Linked DNA regions of Priestia megaterium. The main gene of each other region encodes a partner of the protein of the gene in region 2 in a complex. Links are inferred from orthologs where the notes say so. Each region holds a gene or a part of one and is shown on either strand. Other genes may lie near its edges.

Evidence for each region. The genes of interacting proteins can lie anywhere in the genome.
Region 1: the proteins of rpsG (region 2) and tig are in contact, whole or in part, in a crystal structure (PDB 3GTY), measured with the Thermotoga maritima proteins. The link is inferred for Priestia megaterium from one-to-one orthologs. Residues at the interface, in WP_004081843.1 of Thermotoga maritima: Lys34, Lys52, Lys55, Glu59, Arg62, Gln63, Glu66, Asn67, Lys69, Val71, Arg95, Ala109, Lys110, Lys111, Gly112, Arg113, Pro114, Glu117, Glu121, Ile124, Ala125, Tyr127, Asn128, Asn129, Thr130, Gly131, Lys135, Asp139, Arg142, Met143; in WP_004081061.1 of Thermotoga maritima: Glu122, Val124, Val129, Leu130, Tyr133, Glu188, Gly259, Ile262, Tyr263, Glu266, Ser270, Glu273, Gln274, Glu277, Arg308, Gln311, Ile312, Ser315, Tyr316, Glu325, Arg329, Arg336, Leu363, Phe366, Trp367, Arg373, Leu377, Arg381, Leu384, Glu387.

The regions. Positions count from the first base shown.
Region 1 is NZ_CP085442.1:4,573,107-4,577,591, reverse strand. Bases 803-3,742 are described here. They hold tig (trigger factor), read left to right. Parts: upstream 803-1,599; coding sequence 1,600-2,886; downstream 2,887-3,742. Other genes in these bases: clpX (ATP-dependent protease ATP-binding subunit ClpX), read left to right, coding at 3,271-3,742; LIS78_RS23770 (tetratricopeptide repeat protein), read left to right, coding at 803-1,378. In the rest of the region: leuD (3-isopropylmalate dehydratase small subunit), read left to right, coding at 1-275; more of LIS78_RS23770, read left to right, coding at 377-802; more of clpX, read left to right, coding at 3,743-4,485. UniProt on the Bacillus subtilis protein: Involved in protein export. Acts as a chaperone by maintaining the newly synthesized protein in an open conformation. Functions as a peptidyl-prolyl cis-trans isomerase.
Region 2 is NZ_CP085442.1:122,788-131,159, forward strand. What follows is about bases 1-2,759. They hold rpsG (30S ribosomal protein S7), read left to right. Parts: upstream 1-1,024; coding sequence 1,025-1,495; downstream 1,496-2,759. Other genes in these bases: rpoC (DNA-directed RNA polymerase subunit beta'), read left to right, coding at 1-72; LIS78_RS00645 (50S ribosomal protein L7ae-like protein), read left to right, coding at 204-452; rpsL (30S ribosomal protein S12), read left to right, coding at 552-974; fusA (elongation factor G), read left to right, coding at 1,553-2,759. In the rest of the region: more of fusA, read left to right, coding at 2,760-3,631; tuf (elongation factor Tu), read left to right, coding at 3,748-4,938; rpsJ (30S ribosomal protein S10), read left to right, coding at 5,254-5,562; rplC (50S ribosomal protein L3), read left to right, coding at 5,604-6,233; rplD (50S ribosomal protein L4), read left to right, coding at 6,262-6,885; rplW (50S ribosomal protein L23), read left to right, coding at 6,885-7,172; rplB (50S ribosomal protein L2), read left to right, coding at 7,200-8,030; rpsS (30S ribosomal protein S19), read left to right, coding at 8,088-8,366.

The DNA of each region.
Region 1 (4,485 bases), 4.5 Mb from region 2 along the record:
TTTTTAAACAAAACTGTCTAAAAAATGGTATTTTACCTATTGTTTTACCAAAAGAAGATGTTTCCTATTTAATGAAAGAGTCTCAAAGTGCTTCTTACGCCTGTACAATCGATCTTCATCAGCAAAAAATTACCGATGAAGCAGGTTTTGAACGTACGTTTGATATCAATGGCCATTGGAAATATATGCTTGTTAACGGATATGATGAAATTGGCTATACGCTTTCTTTTGAAGACGACATTTCTGCTTATGAAGCAAAAACGGTAAGATATTAACCAAAAATCGAGCAAAATTATGATTTTGCTCGATTTTTTTGCGTTCCGTTAATCGAATTGCTAAACTGTAAAGCAAATGGACCGCGAAGTGGGGAGAAAACATGTCGAATGAACAACAAAACAAAATTGTAGCTTTTCCTCTATTAAAAGAACGGTTGGTTGAAAAAGCTACAGATCATATGCAGCACAAGCAATTTCAAGAAGCACTTCCTTTATTTGAGCAGGCCTACGAACTTGATAATAAGCATCATGAAATTTTGCTTGGCCTTGTTATTTGTTACGTGGAGCTCGGTGATGCAGGCATAGCTAAGGAATTATGTGAGCAAATGCTGAAAGAAGATATTGGCGATTATTATCATAATTTGCAAATGTACCTCATGGTGTTAATTCAGCTTGGTCACTATCATGAAGGATATGTCACTCTACAAGCAGTTATTCAAGAACACAAACTTCCTTCTGAACATGCTGAACAGCTTTATCAGCTATTGGAGTTCTGCAAGAATAGAATGAATCAAGAACAAGTCATAGAAGAACAAACAGAAGAAGAACAGCTAGAGCAGTTTAAATCATTCACAGCTCTAGACAATATTCAAGATCAGCTTGAATGGGTTCATTCATTAAAAACAAAGAGAATTGAAAAGCAGCGCTTCTTTCTGGAACAGCTATTTTCATCCGAAGCTGTTCACCCTATCGTAAAAACAGTCGCTTTAAAAACAGTCATGGAAGAAGAAGTAGACATTGATTTTATGATTACTAAGTTTGGAGAGACGAAAAAAGTAAATGCGCTTCAGCTTCAACGAACAACACCGTATTTGTTTGCCGAGCAAGTAGAAGCGAAGCTGACGGAAAAGCTGGAGCATGAAAATCCTACACTGCTGCAGGTTGCCGTTGAGATATGGCAGCGTCATTTATTTATTACATTTCCGTTTTTACCGGGTGATAATGTAAAACTTTGGACAGAAGCGGTGTATGCTGTTAGTCTGATGATGCAAGGAGAAGAGTCAGATGCAGCTGTAGCAGAGGAAGACGGAAGTTTCTCCGCAGCTGAATTAAGAAAGGCAATTAAAGAGCTAAAAGAAATTGAAGAAATTTCTTTTATATAAAATGTGGTGTTTAGTTGAAACGTCATTGTTGTATGTTATAATATAATGGTTGTAAAATGCACTTAAATACGTATAGTAGAATTTCATCTTTACATTACATTCCTACTTACTTTAAAGTAATAGGGAGTTAAATAGATAATGATTGATGTTTGAACTGATAGGCTATCTGCATTATCTAATTTAGAAATCACTACTTAAAATGATTTTGGAGGGAAACATTCATGTCTGCAAAATGGGAAAAACAAGAAGGAAATCAAGGCGTTTTAACAGTAGAAGTTGAAGCTGCTGAGTTTGATAAAGCCTTAGATAAAGCATTCACAAAAGTTGTAAAACAAGTAAACGTACCAGGGTTCCGTAAAGGTAAAATGCCTCGTCCACTTTTCGAAAAACGTTTTGGCGTAGAATCTTTATACCAAGATGCACTAGACATCTTATTACCTGAAGCTTACAGCAATGCAATTGTTGAAGCTGGTATCGAGCCGGTTGATCGTCCAGAAATCGATGTTGAAACAATCGAAAAAGGACAACCTCTAGTTTTCACTGCTAAAGTAACTGTTAAACCTGAAGTTAAATTAGGCGAATACAAAAACTTAGAAGTAGAAAAAGTAGATACAACTGTAACAGATGAAGACGTTGAAGCTGAATTAAAAACACTTCAAGAGCGTCACGCTGAACTAGTTGTTAAAGAAGAAGGAGCTGTAGCTGAAGGTGATACAGCTGTAATCGACTTTGAAGGTTTCGTTGATGGCGAAGCATTCGAAGGCGGAAAAGGCGAAAACTATTCTTTAGAAATCGGTTCTAACACATTCATCCCTGGCTTTGAAGAGCAACTAGTTGGTCTTGAAGTAGGCGCTGAAAAAGAAGTGGAAGTAACATTCCCTGAAGAGTATCACGCTGAAGAGCTAGCTGGTAAGGCTGCTAAATTCAAAGTGAAATTACACGAAATCAAATCTAAAGAGCTTCCAGCTTTAGACGATGAGTTTGCAAAAGACGTAGATGAAGAAGTAGAAACTTTAGAAGCGTTAAAAGCAAAAACAAAAGAAAAATTACAAAGCGATAAAGAGAATCAAGCGGAATCAGCTCTTCGCGACACTTTAGTAGAAAAAGCTGCTGAAAATGCTGAAGTAGAAATTCCAGAAGCAATGTTCAATACTGAAATGGATCGTATGATGCAAGAGTTTGAACAACGTTTACAAATGCAAGGTCTTAACCTTGAACTTTACTTCCAATTCTCAGGTCAAGATGAAAAAGCTCTTCGCGACCAAATGCGTCCGGATGCTGAAAAGCGTGTGAAAATCAACTTAACGCTAGAAGCTATTTCAAAAGCTGAAAATCTTGAAGTAAGCGAAGAAGAAGTAGAAAAAGAATTAGAAAACATGGCAGGAATGTACAACATGCCTGTCGAAGAAATTAAGAAAGTGCTTGGCAGTCTTGATAGCATTAAAGAAGACATGAAAGTACGTAAAGCAGTTGAATTTCTTGTAGAAAACAGCAAAGCTGTTGCATAATAGTAAGTAAGAAACAAGGCGCGACTTGATCGTGCCTTGTTTTATAAACTTCAATAGTTTTTTTATATCATAACCAACACCGTAGAAGCAGCTTTAACCCATTGTTTGAAATCCGTGGTTATGAAATAGGCCCAATAAGAGGACACTATATAATAGCAGATCTCCATTCTGTTATGCTCATCAACAACATATACATAAAACGTTTTAGTATCTATTCAAGAAAATGTATGGTAAAATGCAATACAAATCTTTTCATAGCGCTTTTACTATGTGATAAAGAGGGGCATTTACCTACAAATAGATGAGTTGTCCATGTTGTTGGGCTATAGCGCGGATAGAAATCAGCTTCGAGCACTTTAGTAAATACTACAAGGGGTGAAAATTATGTTTAAATTTAACGATGAGAAAGGGCAGTTAAAATGCTCATTTTGTGGTAAAACACAAGAACAAGTACGCAAGTTAGTTGCGGGTCCAGGTGTTTACATATGCGATGAATGTATTGAACTTTGCACGGAAATCGTAGAAGAAGAGTTAGGTACAGAAGAAGAAGTAGAATTTAAAGATGTACCAAAACCAAAAGAAATTCGTGACATTTTAGATGAGTATGTAATTGGTCAAGAGGATGCGAAAAAATCGTTATCCGTTGCAGTATACAACCATTACAAACGAATCAATTCAAACAGTAAAATTGATGACGTTGAGTTATCAAAAAGTAATATTGCATTAATTGGACCTACAGGAAGCGGTAAAACTTTACTAGCTCAAACATTGGCTCGTATTTTAAACGTACCGTTTGCGATTGCAGATGCAACATCTCTAACAGAAGCGGGTTATGTAGGAGAAGATGTTGAAAACATCTTATTAAAATTAATTCAATCAGCTGATTACGATGTGGAGAAAGCTGAAAAAGGTATCATCTACATCGATGAAATTGATAAAGTAGCGCGTAAGTCTGAAAACCCATCTATTACACGTGATGTATCAGGTGAAGGTGTGCAGCAGGCTCTTCTTAAAATCTTAGAAGGTACTGTAGCAAGTGTTCCTCCTCAAGGTGGACGTAAACACCCTCATCAAGAATTTATTCAAATTGATACAACCAATATCTTATTTATTTGCGGTGGTGCATTTGACGGAATCGAACCTATTATTAAGCGTCGTCTAGGTAAAAAAGTAATTGGTTTCGGTTCAGAAACAAAACAACAAGACTTTACAGAAAAAGAGTTACTAGCAAAAGTATTACCGGAAGATTTATTAAAATTTGGTTTAATTCCAGAGTTTATTGGTCGTTTACCGGTTACTGCTAGCTTAGTGCCTCTTGATGAAGAAGCGCTAGTTGAGATTTTAACAAAACCGAAAAATGCACTAGTAAAACAATATCAAAAAATGCTTGAACTTGATGACGTTGAACTTGAGTTCGAAGACGAGGCTTTAGTAGAAATTTCTAAAAAAGCAATCGAGCGTAAAACAGGTGCTCGTGGTTTACGTTCAATCATTGAAGGTATTATGTTAGATGTAATGTTTGATCTTCCTTCACGTGATGATATTACAAAATGTATTATTACAGGTGAAACCGTTCGTGATCAAGCGGCTCCTAAGTTC
Region 2 (8,372 bases):
ACAGGTATGACGAGATATCGTAATGCTGAACCGATCAAAAACCAAGCTGAAGAAACGGTAACAATCGACTAATTATAAAATCATTACTCTAGAATGGATGTTTTTTAAAAAAACTACAAAACGTTAGTTGACATCCATTCTAGGGAATGATACTATATCAAAGGTGCTCCTATAAACTACCTGTTACTTTGGAGGATATGATAATGTCTTATGAAAAAGTATTACAGGCTGATCATATTATTGTAGGAACAAAGCAGACGGTGAAAGCATTAAAAAAAGGTACAGTAAAGGAAGTCATCATTGCTGAAGACGCTGATTTTTATGTCACATCTATTGTGGCAAAAACGGCACAGCAAGAAAACGTTCCGTATACGTATGTCCCTTCTATGCGAAAGCTTGGTCAAGCTTGTAGGATAGAAGTTAACGCTGCAACTGTTGCAATTATTAGTTAACACGTTTTTGAACTTTTAGTTTCAAAGACTTTGTTTTTTGCTAAAAAATGAACCACCTGGATGTGTGGTCTTACAAAAGGCGAAAGGAGGAAAATTTAAATGCCTACTATTAACCAATTAATCCGTAATGGTCGCGTGAGTAAAGGTAAAAAATCTGACTCACCTGCTTTAAACAGAGGTTACAACAGCTTCAAAAAAGCTCAAACTAACCAATCTTCTCCACAAAAACGTGGTGTATGTACACGTGTGGGTACTATGACACCGAAGAAACCGAACTCGGCTCTTCGTAAATATGCTCGTGTACGTTTAACAAACGGTATCGAGGTAACAGCTTATATCCCAGGTATTGGTCACAACTTACAAGAACACAGCGTGGTACTTATCCGCGGTGGACGTGTAAAAGATTTACCAGGGGTACGTTACCATATCGTACGTGGTGCACTTGATACTGCTGGTGTGGATGGCCGTATGCAAGGTCGTTCTAAATATGGTACTAAGCGACCAAAAGCAGCTAAAAAATAATAGCTTAACAATTAATAGATAAACTTTTAAAAGTGAAAGGAGGAAGTAGAATGCCACGTAAGGGACCTGTTGCAAAAAGAGACGTATTACCAGATCCGATTTACAATTCTAAGCTTGTATCTCGCTTAATCAACAAAATGATGCTTGATGGAAAGCGCGGTAAGTCACAAGCTATTCTTTATAGAGCATTCGATTTAGTACAAGAGCGCAGTGGTAAAGAAGCTATGGAAGTATTCGACCAAGCTCTTAAAAACATCATGCCTGTACTAGAAGTTAGAGCACGCCGTGTAGGGGGTTCTAACTACCAAGTTCCTGTAGAAGTACGTCCAGAGCGTCGTACTACTCTAGGTCTTCGTTGGTTAGTAAACTATGCTCGTCTTCGTGGAGAAAAAACGATGGAAGAGCGTTTAGCTAACGAAATCCTTGATGCAGCTAACAACACTGGTGCTGCAGTTAAGAAACGTGAAGATACTCACAAAATGGCAGAAGCTAATAAAGCATTTGCTCATTACCGTTGGTAATCTTTTAACGAAACTTTTTGAAAAACAAACTAAAATATGGAAGGAGAAATACCTAAGATGGCAAGAGAGTTCTCCTTAGAAAACACTCGTAATATTGGGATCATGGCTCACATTGATGCTGGTAAAACAACAACAACTGAGCGTGTTCTTTATTATACTGGCCGTATCCATAAAATTGGTGAAACTCATGAAGGAGCTTCACAAATGGACTGGATGGAGCAAGAGCAAGAACGTGGTATCACTATCACGTCTGCTGCGACAACTGCTTCTTGGAAAGGTCACCGCGTTAACATCATCGATACTCCTGGACACGTAGACTTCACTGTTGAAGTTGAGCGTTCATTACGTGTACTTGATGGCGCTGTGGCAGTTCTTGATGCTCAATCTGGTGTTGAGCCTCAAACAGAAACAGTATGGCGTCAAGCGACTACGTACGGTGTTCCCCGTGTCGTATTCGTTAACAAAATGGACAAAATTGGTGCTGACTTCTTGTACTCTGTAAAAACGATCCACGATCGTTTAGGTGCAAATGCTCACCCAATCCAATTACCAATTGGTGCTGAAGATGAGTTCGAAGCAATCATTGACTTAGTGGAAATGAAAGCATACTTCTACGAAGATGACTTAGGTACTCGTTCAGAAGCTCGTGAAATTCCTGAGGAATACAAAGAGCAAGCTGAAGAATACCGTGCAAGCTTAGTAGAAGCTGTTGCAGAACTTGACGAAGAATTAATGATGAAGTACTTAGACGAAGGCGAGCTTACAGTTGAAGAACTAAAAGCTGGTATCCGTAAAGGTACTTGTGACGTTGAATTCTACCCAGTTATCTGTGGTTCAGCATTCAAAAACAAAGGTGTACAATTAATGCTAGATGCGGTAATTGATTACCTACCATCTCCAGTTGATGTACCAGCAATCCAAGGTATCGTACCTGAAACAGAAGAAGAAGTTACGCGTGAGTCTAGCGACAACGCTCCTTTCTCAGCATTAGCGTTCAAAGTTATGACGGACCCTTATGTTGGTAAATTAACGTTCTTCCGTGTTTACTCTGGTGTACTAAGCTCTGGTTCATACATCAAAAACTCTACAAAAGGTAAGCGTGAGCGTGTAGGTCGTATCCTACAAATGCATGCTAACTCTCGTGAAGAGATTTCTGAAGTATACGCTGGAGATATCGCGGCAGCTGTAGGATTAAAAGATACTTCTACTGGTGATACTCTATGTGACGAAAAGAGTCTTGTAATTCTTGAGTCTATGGAATTCCCAGAGCCAGTTATCTCTTTATCTGTTGAGCCAAAATCAAAAGCTGACCAAGATAAAATGACTACAGCTCTTCAAAAGTTACAAGAAGAAGATCCAACTTTCCGTGCGGAAACTAATACAGAGACTGGTCAAATCATCATCTCTGGTATGGGTGAGCTTCACCTTGATATCATCGTTGACCGTATGCGTCGCGAATTCAAAGTAGAAGCAAACGTTGGTGCTCCTCAAGTAGCTTACCGTGAAACTTTCCGCGCTGGTGCGAAAGTTGAAGGTAAATTCGCTCGTCAATCTGGTGGTCGTGGACAATTCGGTCACGTTTGGATTGAGTTCGAACCTAACGAAGAAGGAAAAGGCTTTGAATTTGAGAACAAAATCGTTGGTGGTGTAGTTCCACGTGAATACATCCCTGCAGTTCAAGCTGGTCTTGAAGATGCATTACAAAACGGTGTTCTTGCTGGTTATCCATTAATCGATATCAAAGCTGCTTTAGTTGATGGATCTTACCATGACGTTGACTCAAGTGAGATGGCGTTTAAAATTGCCGCTTCTATGGCTCTTAAAAACGCAGTATCAAAATGTAACCCAGCTATCCTTGAACCAATGATGAAGGTTGAAGTTGTTATCCCTGACGAATACTTAGGAGATATCATGGGTGACATTACGTCTCGTCGTGGACGTGTAGAAGGTATGGAAGCACGCGGTAACGCTCAAGTTGTACGTGCATTCGTTCCACTTTCTGAAATGTTTGGTTATGCAACTGCATTACGTTCAAACACTCAAGGTCGCGGAACATATTCTATGCACTTCGATCACTACGAAGAAGTTCCTAAATCAATTTCAGAAGAAATTATTAAAAAAAATAAAGGTGAATAATTGATTTTCACTCTTTATTGAAGTATAACTACTTATGTACGCTGTGAAAGTGGAGCTCATTCCCTTTCACGGCCTCATAAAACATAAACTACATGAATTTTAAGGAGGATTTTCGAATGGCTAAGGAAAAATTCGACCGTTCAAAAACACATGCCAATATCGGTACAATTGGTCACGTTGACCATGGTAAAACAACTTTAACAGCTGCTATCACTACTGTTCTTGCTAAGAAAAGTGGTAAAGGTGCAGCAATGGCTTACGATATGATCGACGCTGCTCCAGAAGAGCGCGAGCGTGGAATCACAATCTCAACTGCACACGTTGAGTATGAAACTGACACTCGTCACTATGCACACGTTGACTGCCCAGGACATGCTGACTATGTTAAAAACATGATCACTGGTGCTGCTCAAATGGATGGCGGTATCTTAGTAGTATCTGCTGCTGATGGTCCAATGCCACAAACTCGTGAGCACATCCTTCTTTCTCGTCAAGTAGGTGTACCTTACCTAGTTGTATTCTTAAACAAATGTGACATGGTAGACGACGAAGAGCTACTTGAATTAGTAGAAATGGAAGTACGTGACCTTCTTTCTGAATACGACTTCCCTGGTGACGATGTACCAGTAATCAAAGGTTCTGCTCTTAAAGCTCTTGAAGGCGACGCTGATTGGGAAGCTAAAATCATCGAGCTTATGGACGCTGTTGATGAGTACATCCCAACTCCAGAACGTGACACTGAAAAACCATTCATGATGCCAGTTGAGGACGTATTCTCAATCACTGGTCGTGGTACAGTTGCTACAGGTCGTGTAGAGCGTGGACAAGTTAAAGTTGGTGACGTTATCGACATCATCGGTTTAACTGAAGAGCCAAAATCTACTACTGTAACAGGTGTAGAAATGTTCCGTAAGCTTCTTGACTATGCTGAAGCTGGCGACAACATCGGTGCTTTACTTCGTGGTGTAGCACGTGAAGAAATCCAACGTGGACAAGTATTAGCTAAACCAGGCTCAATCACTCCACACACTAAATTTACTGCTGAAGTATACGTTCTTTCTAAAGACGAAGGTGGACGTCACACTCCATTCTTCACAAACTACCGTCCACAGTTCTACTTCCGTACAACTGATGTAACTGGTATTTGTAACTTACCTGAAGGCGTAGAAATGGTAATGCCTGGCGACAACATCGAAATGACTGTTGAACTTATCGCTCCAATCGCGATTGAAGAAGGTACTAAATTCTCAATCCGTGAAGGTGGACGTACAGTAGGCGCTGGCGTTGTAGCTAAAATCAGCGAGTAATTTCTCGTTTCAGTAAAGGGAGTAGGGTAACCTACTCCTTTTTTATTTGGTGATAAAAGGTAAAGATAGTTTTTACTATTACACTTGCAAAATGATCTCCTTTTATATATAATGAAAAAAGTGTGCGACACATGAAAAAGTTTTTTAACTTTATTGTTGCAATATGAACCCATTTTTAGTATAATAAAAATGTTGGTCTTTGACTGCGATGATGCGGAAGGTTGCCGACACACCCGGCCGCTTTGCCATGGCGAGTGTGGGGAAATTTCCGCGGAGAATGTCTATTGTAAAATAGGCGAAAAAGGAGGGAAAATAATGGCAAAAGAAAAAATTCGCATTCGTTTAAAAGCATATGATCACAGAATTCTTGATCAATCTGCTGAGAAAATCGTAGAAACTGCAAAACGTTCTGGTGCGGCTGTATCTGGTCCGATTCCATTACCGACTGAAAAATCAATTTATACAATTCTACGTGCAGTACACAAATATAAAGATTCTCGTGAGCAGTTCGAAATGCGCACGCATAAACGCTTAATTGATATCGTGAATCCAACACCACAAACTGTTGATTCATTAATGCGTTTAGACTTACCATCTGGTGTAGATATCGAAATTAAACTTTAATTTAAAATAAAGAATGAAAAGATACTTAGGAGGTGTGACTAATGGCCAAAGGAATCTTAGGAAGAAAGATCGGTATGACTCAAGTATTTGCTGAAAATGGTGACTTGATCCCAGTAACAGTAATTGAAGCTTCTGCTAACGTAGTTCTTCAAGTTAAAAACGCTGAGACAGACGGTTACGAAGCAATCCAATTAGGTTTCGAAGATATCCGTGAAAAACTATCTAACAAACCTGCAAAAGGACATGCTACTAAAGCTAATACTGCTCCTAAGCGCTTCATCCGTGAGTTACGCGGTGTGGACGCTTCAGCATATGAAGTTGGTCAAGAAGTCAAGGTTGATATTTTCGCAGAAGGCGATGTAATTGATGTAACAGGAATCTCAAAAGGTAAAGGTTTCCAAGGTGCTATTAAACGCCACGGACAATCTCGCGGACCTATGTCTCATGGTTCTCGCTACCACCGTCGCCCAGGTTCAATGGGTCCTGTAGCTCCAAACCGCGTATTCAAAGGTAAATTATTACCAGGACGCATGGGTGGAGAGCGCATCACTGTGCAAAACTTATCAATCGTTAAAGTTGACGCAGAACGCAATCTTTTATTAGTAAAAGGTAACGTGCCAGGAGCTAGAAAATCTCTAGTTACTGTTAAATCTGCAGTTAAATCTAAATAATAATTCTTCGAGAAAGGAGGAATAACCAATGCCAAAAGTAGCATTGTTTAACCAAAACGGTGAAAACGTTGGAGAAATCGAACTTCAAGATGCCGTTTTCGGTATCGAACCAAACAACAAAGTACTTTTCGACGCGATCGTAATGCAACGCGCATCTCAACGTCAAGGTACTTCTAAAGTTAAAAATCGTTCTGAAGTAAGAGGCGGTGGCCGTAAGCCATGGCGTCAAAAAGGTACTGGTCGTGCTCGTCAAGGATCTATCCGTTCTCCACAATGGCGTGGTGGTGGCGTAGTATTTGGTCCAGTTCCAAGAAGCTATAGCTACAAATTACCTAAAAAAGTTCGTCGTTTAGCAATTAAGTCTGCATTATCAACTAAAGTTCAAGATAACAGCATCGTTGTTCTTGAAGCTCTTTCTTTTGATGCTCCAAAAACAAAAGAAATGGTAGCAGTTCTTAAAAACCTAACAGTAGAACGCAAAGCATTAGTAGTAACTGCTGATCTTAACGAAAACGTTGCACTTTCAGCACGTAATATTCCTGGTGTAACAGTTGTTGCAGCTAATGGTTTAAGCGTATTAGACGTTATGAACCATGATAAGCTTGTAATCACTAAAGACGCAGTTGAAAAAGTAGAGGAGGTGCTTGCATAATGAAAGATCCTCGTGATATTATTAAGCGCCCCGTAATTACAGAACGTTCAACAGACTTAATGGCTGAGAAAAAATATACGTTTGATGTTGATGTAAGAGCTAATAAAACTGAGGTTAAAGATGCTATCGAAAAAATCTTTGACGTAAAAGTTGAAAAAGTAAACATCATGAACTACAAAGGTAAATTCAAGCGTGTAGGTCGCTACAGTGGTCTTACTAACCGTCGTCGTAAAGCGGTAGTAACACTAACTCAAGAGAGCAACGAAATCGAATTCTTCGAAGCTTAAGATTACTAGAGAAGGAGGGAAATTGAGATGGCGATTAAAAAGTATAAACCAACCTCAAATGGTCGTCGTGGCATGTCAGTTTCTGATTTCGCTGAAATTACTACTGACAAACCAGAAAAATCGTTACTTGCACCTGTCAAGAGAAAAGGTGGTCGTAACAACCAAGGTAAATTGACTGTTCGTCACCAAGGTGGTGGGCACAAGCGTCAATACCGTATCATCGATTTTAAACGCGATAAAGATGGAATACCTGGACGCGTTGCTACAATCGAATATGATCCAAACCGTTCAGCTAACATCGCATTAATTCATTATGCTGATGGTGAAAAACGTTACATCCTTGCTCCTAAAAACCTAAAAGTAGGTTTAGAAGTTATGTCAGGTCCTGAAGCTGACATTAAAGTAGGTAACGCGCTTCCTTTAGCTAACATTCCTGTTGGTACAGTAGTACACAACATCGAATTGAAACCTGGTAAAGGTGGACAATTAGTTCGTTCTGCAGGTACATCTGCTCAAGTACTTGGTAAAGAAGGTAAATACGTATTAGTACGTTTAACTTCTGGTGAAGTACGCATGATTCTTGCAACTTGTCGTGCAACTGTAGGTCAAGTTGGTAACGAACAACACGAGTTAATCAACATCGGTAAAGCCGGTCGTTCTCGTTGGTTAGGTATCCGTCCAACTGTACGTGGTTCTGTAATGAACCCTAACGATCACCCACACGGTGGTGGTGAAGGACGTGCTCCAATCGGACGTAAGTCTCCAATGAGTCCATGGGGTAAACCAACACTTGGTTACAAAACTCGTAAGAAGAAAAACAAATCCGATAAATTTATCGTTCGTCGTCGTAAAAAATAACGGGATTGAGCTACGGTTCAAACGAACCGTAGGACAATCACGAAGGGAGGTTCATTTATGGGTCGCAGCTTAAAGAAAGGACCTTTTGTAGATGACCATTTAATCAACAAAATTGAGAAGTTAAACGAAACTGACAGCAAGCAAGTAGTAAAAACTTGGTCTCGTCGTTCAACTATCTTCCCTCAGTTCATTGGTCATACAATTGCTGTATATGACGGTCGTAAACATGTACCAGTTTATGTTACTGAAGACATGGTAGGTCACAAACTTGGTGAATTCGCACCATCTCGTACTTACAAAGGTCACGCAAGTGATGATAAGAAAACAAGACGCTAATATGAG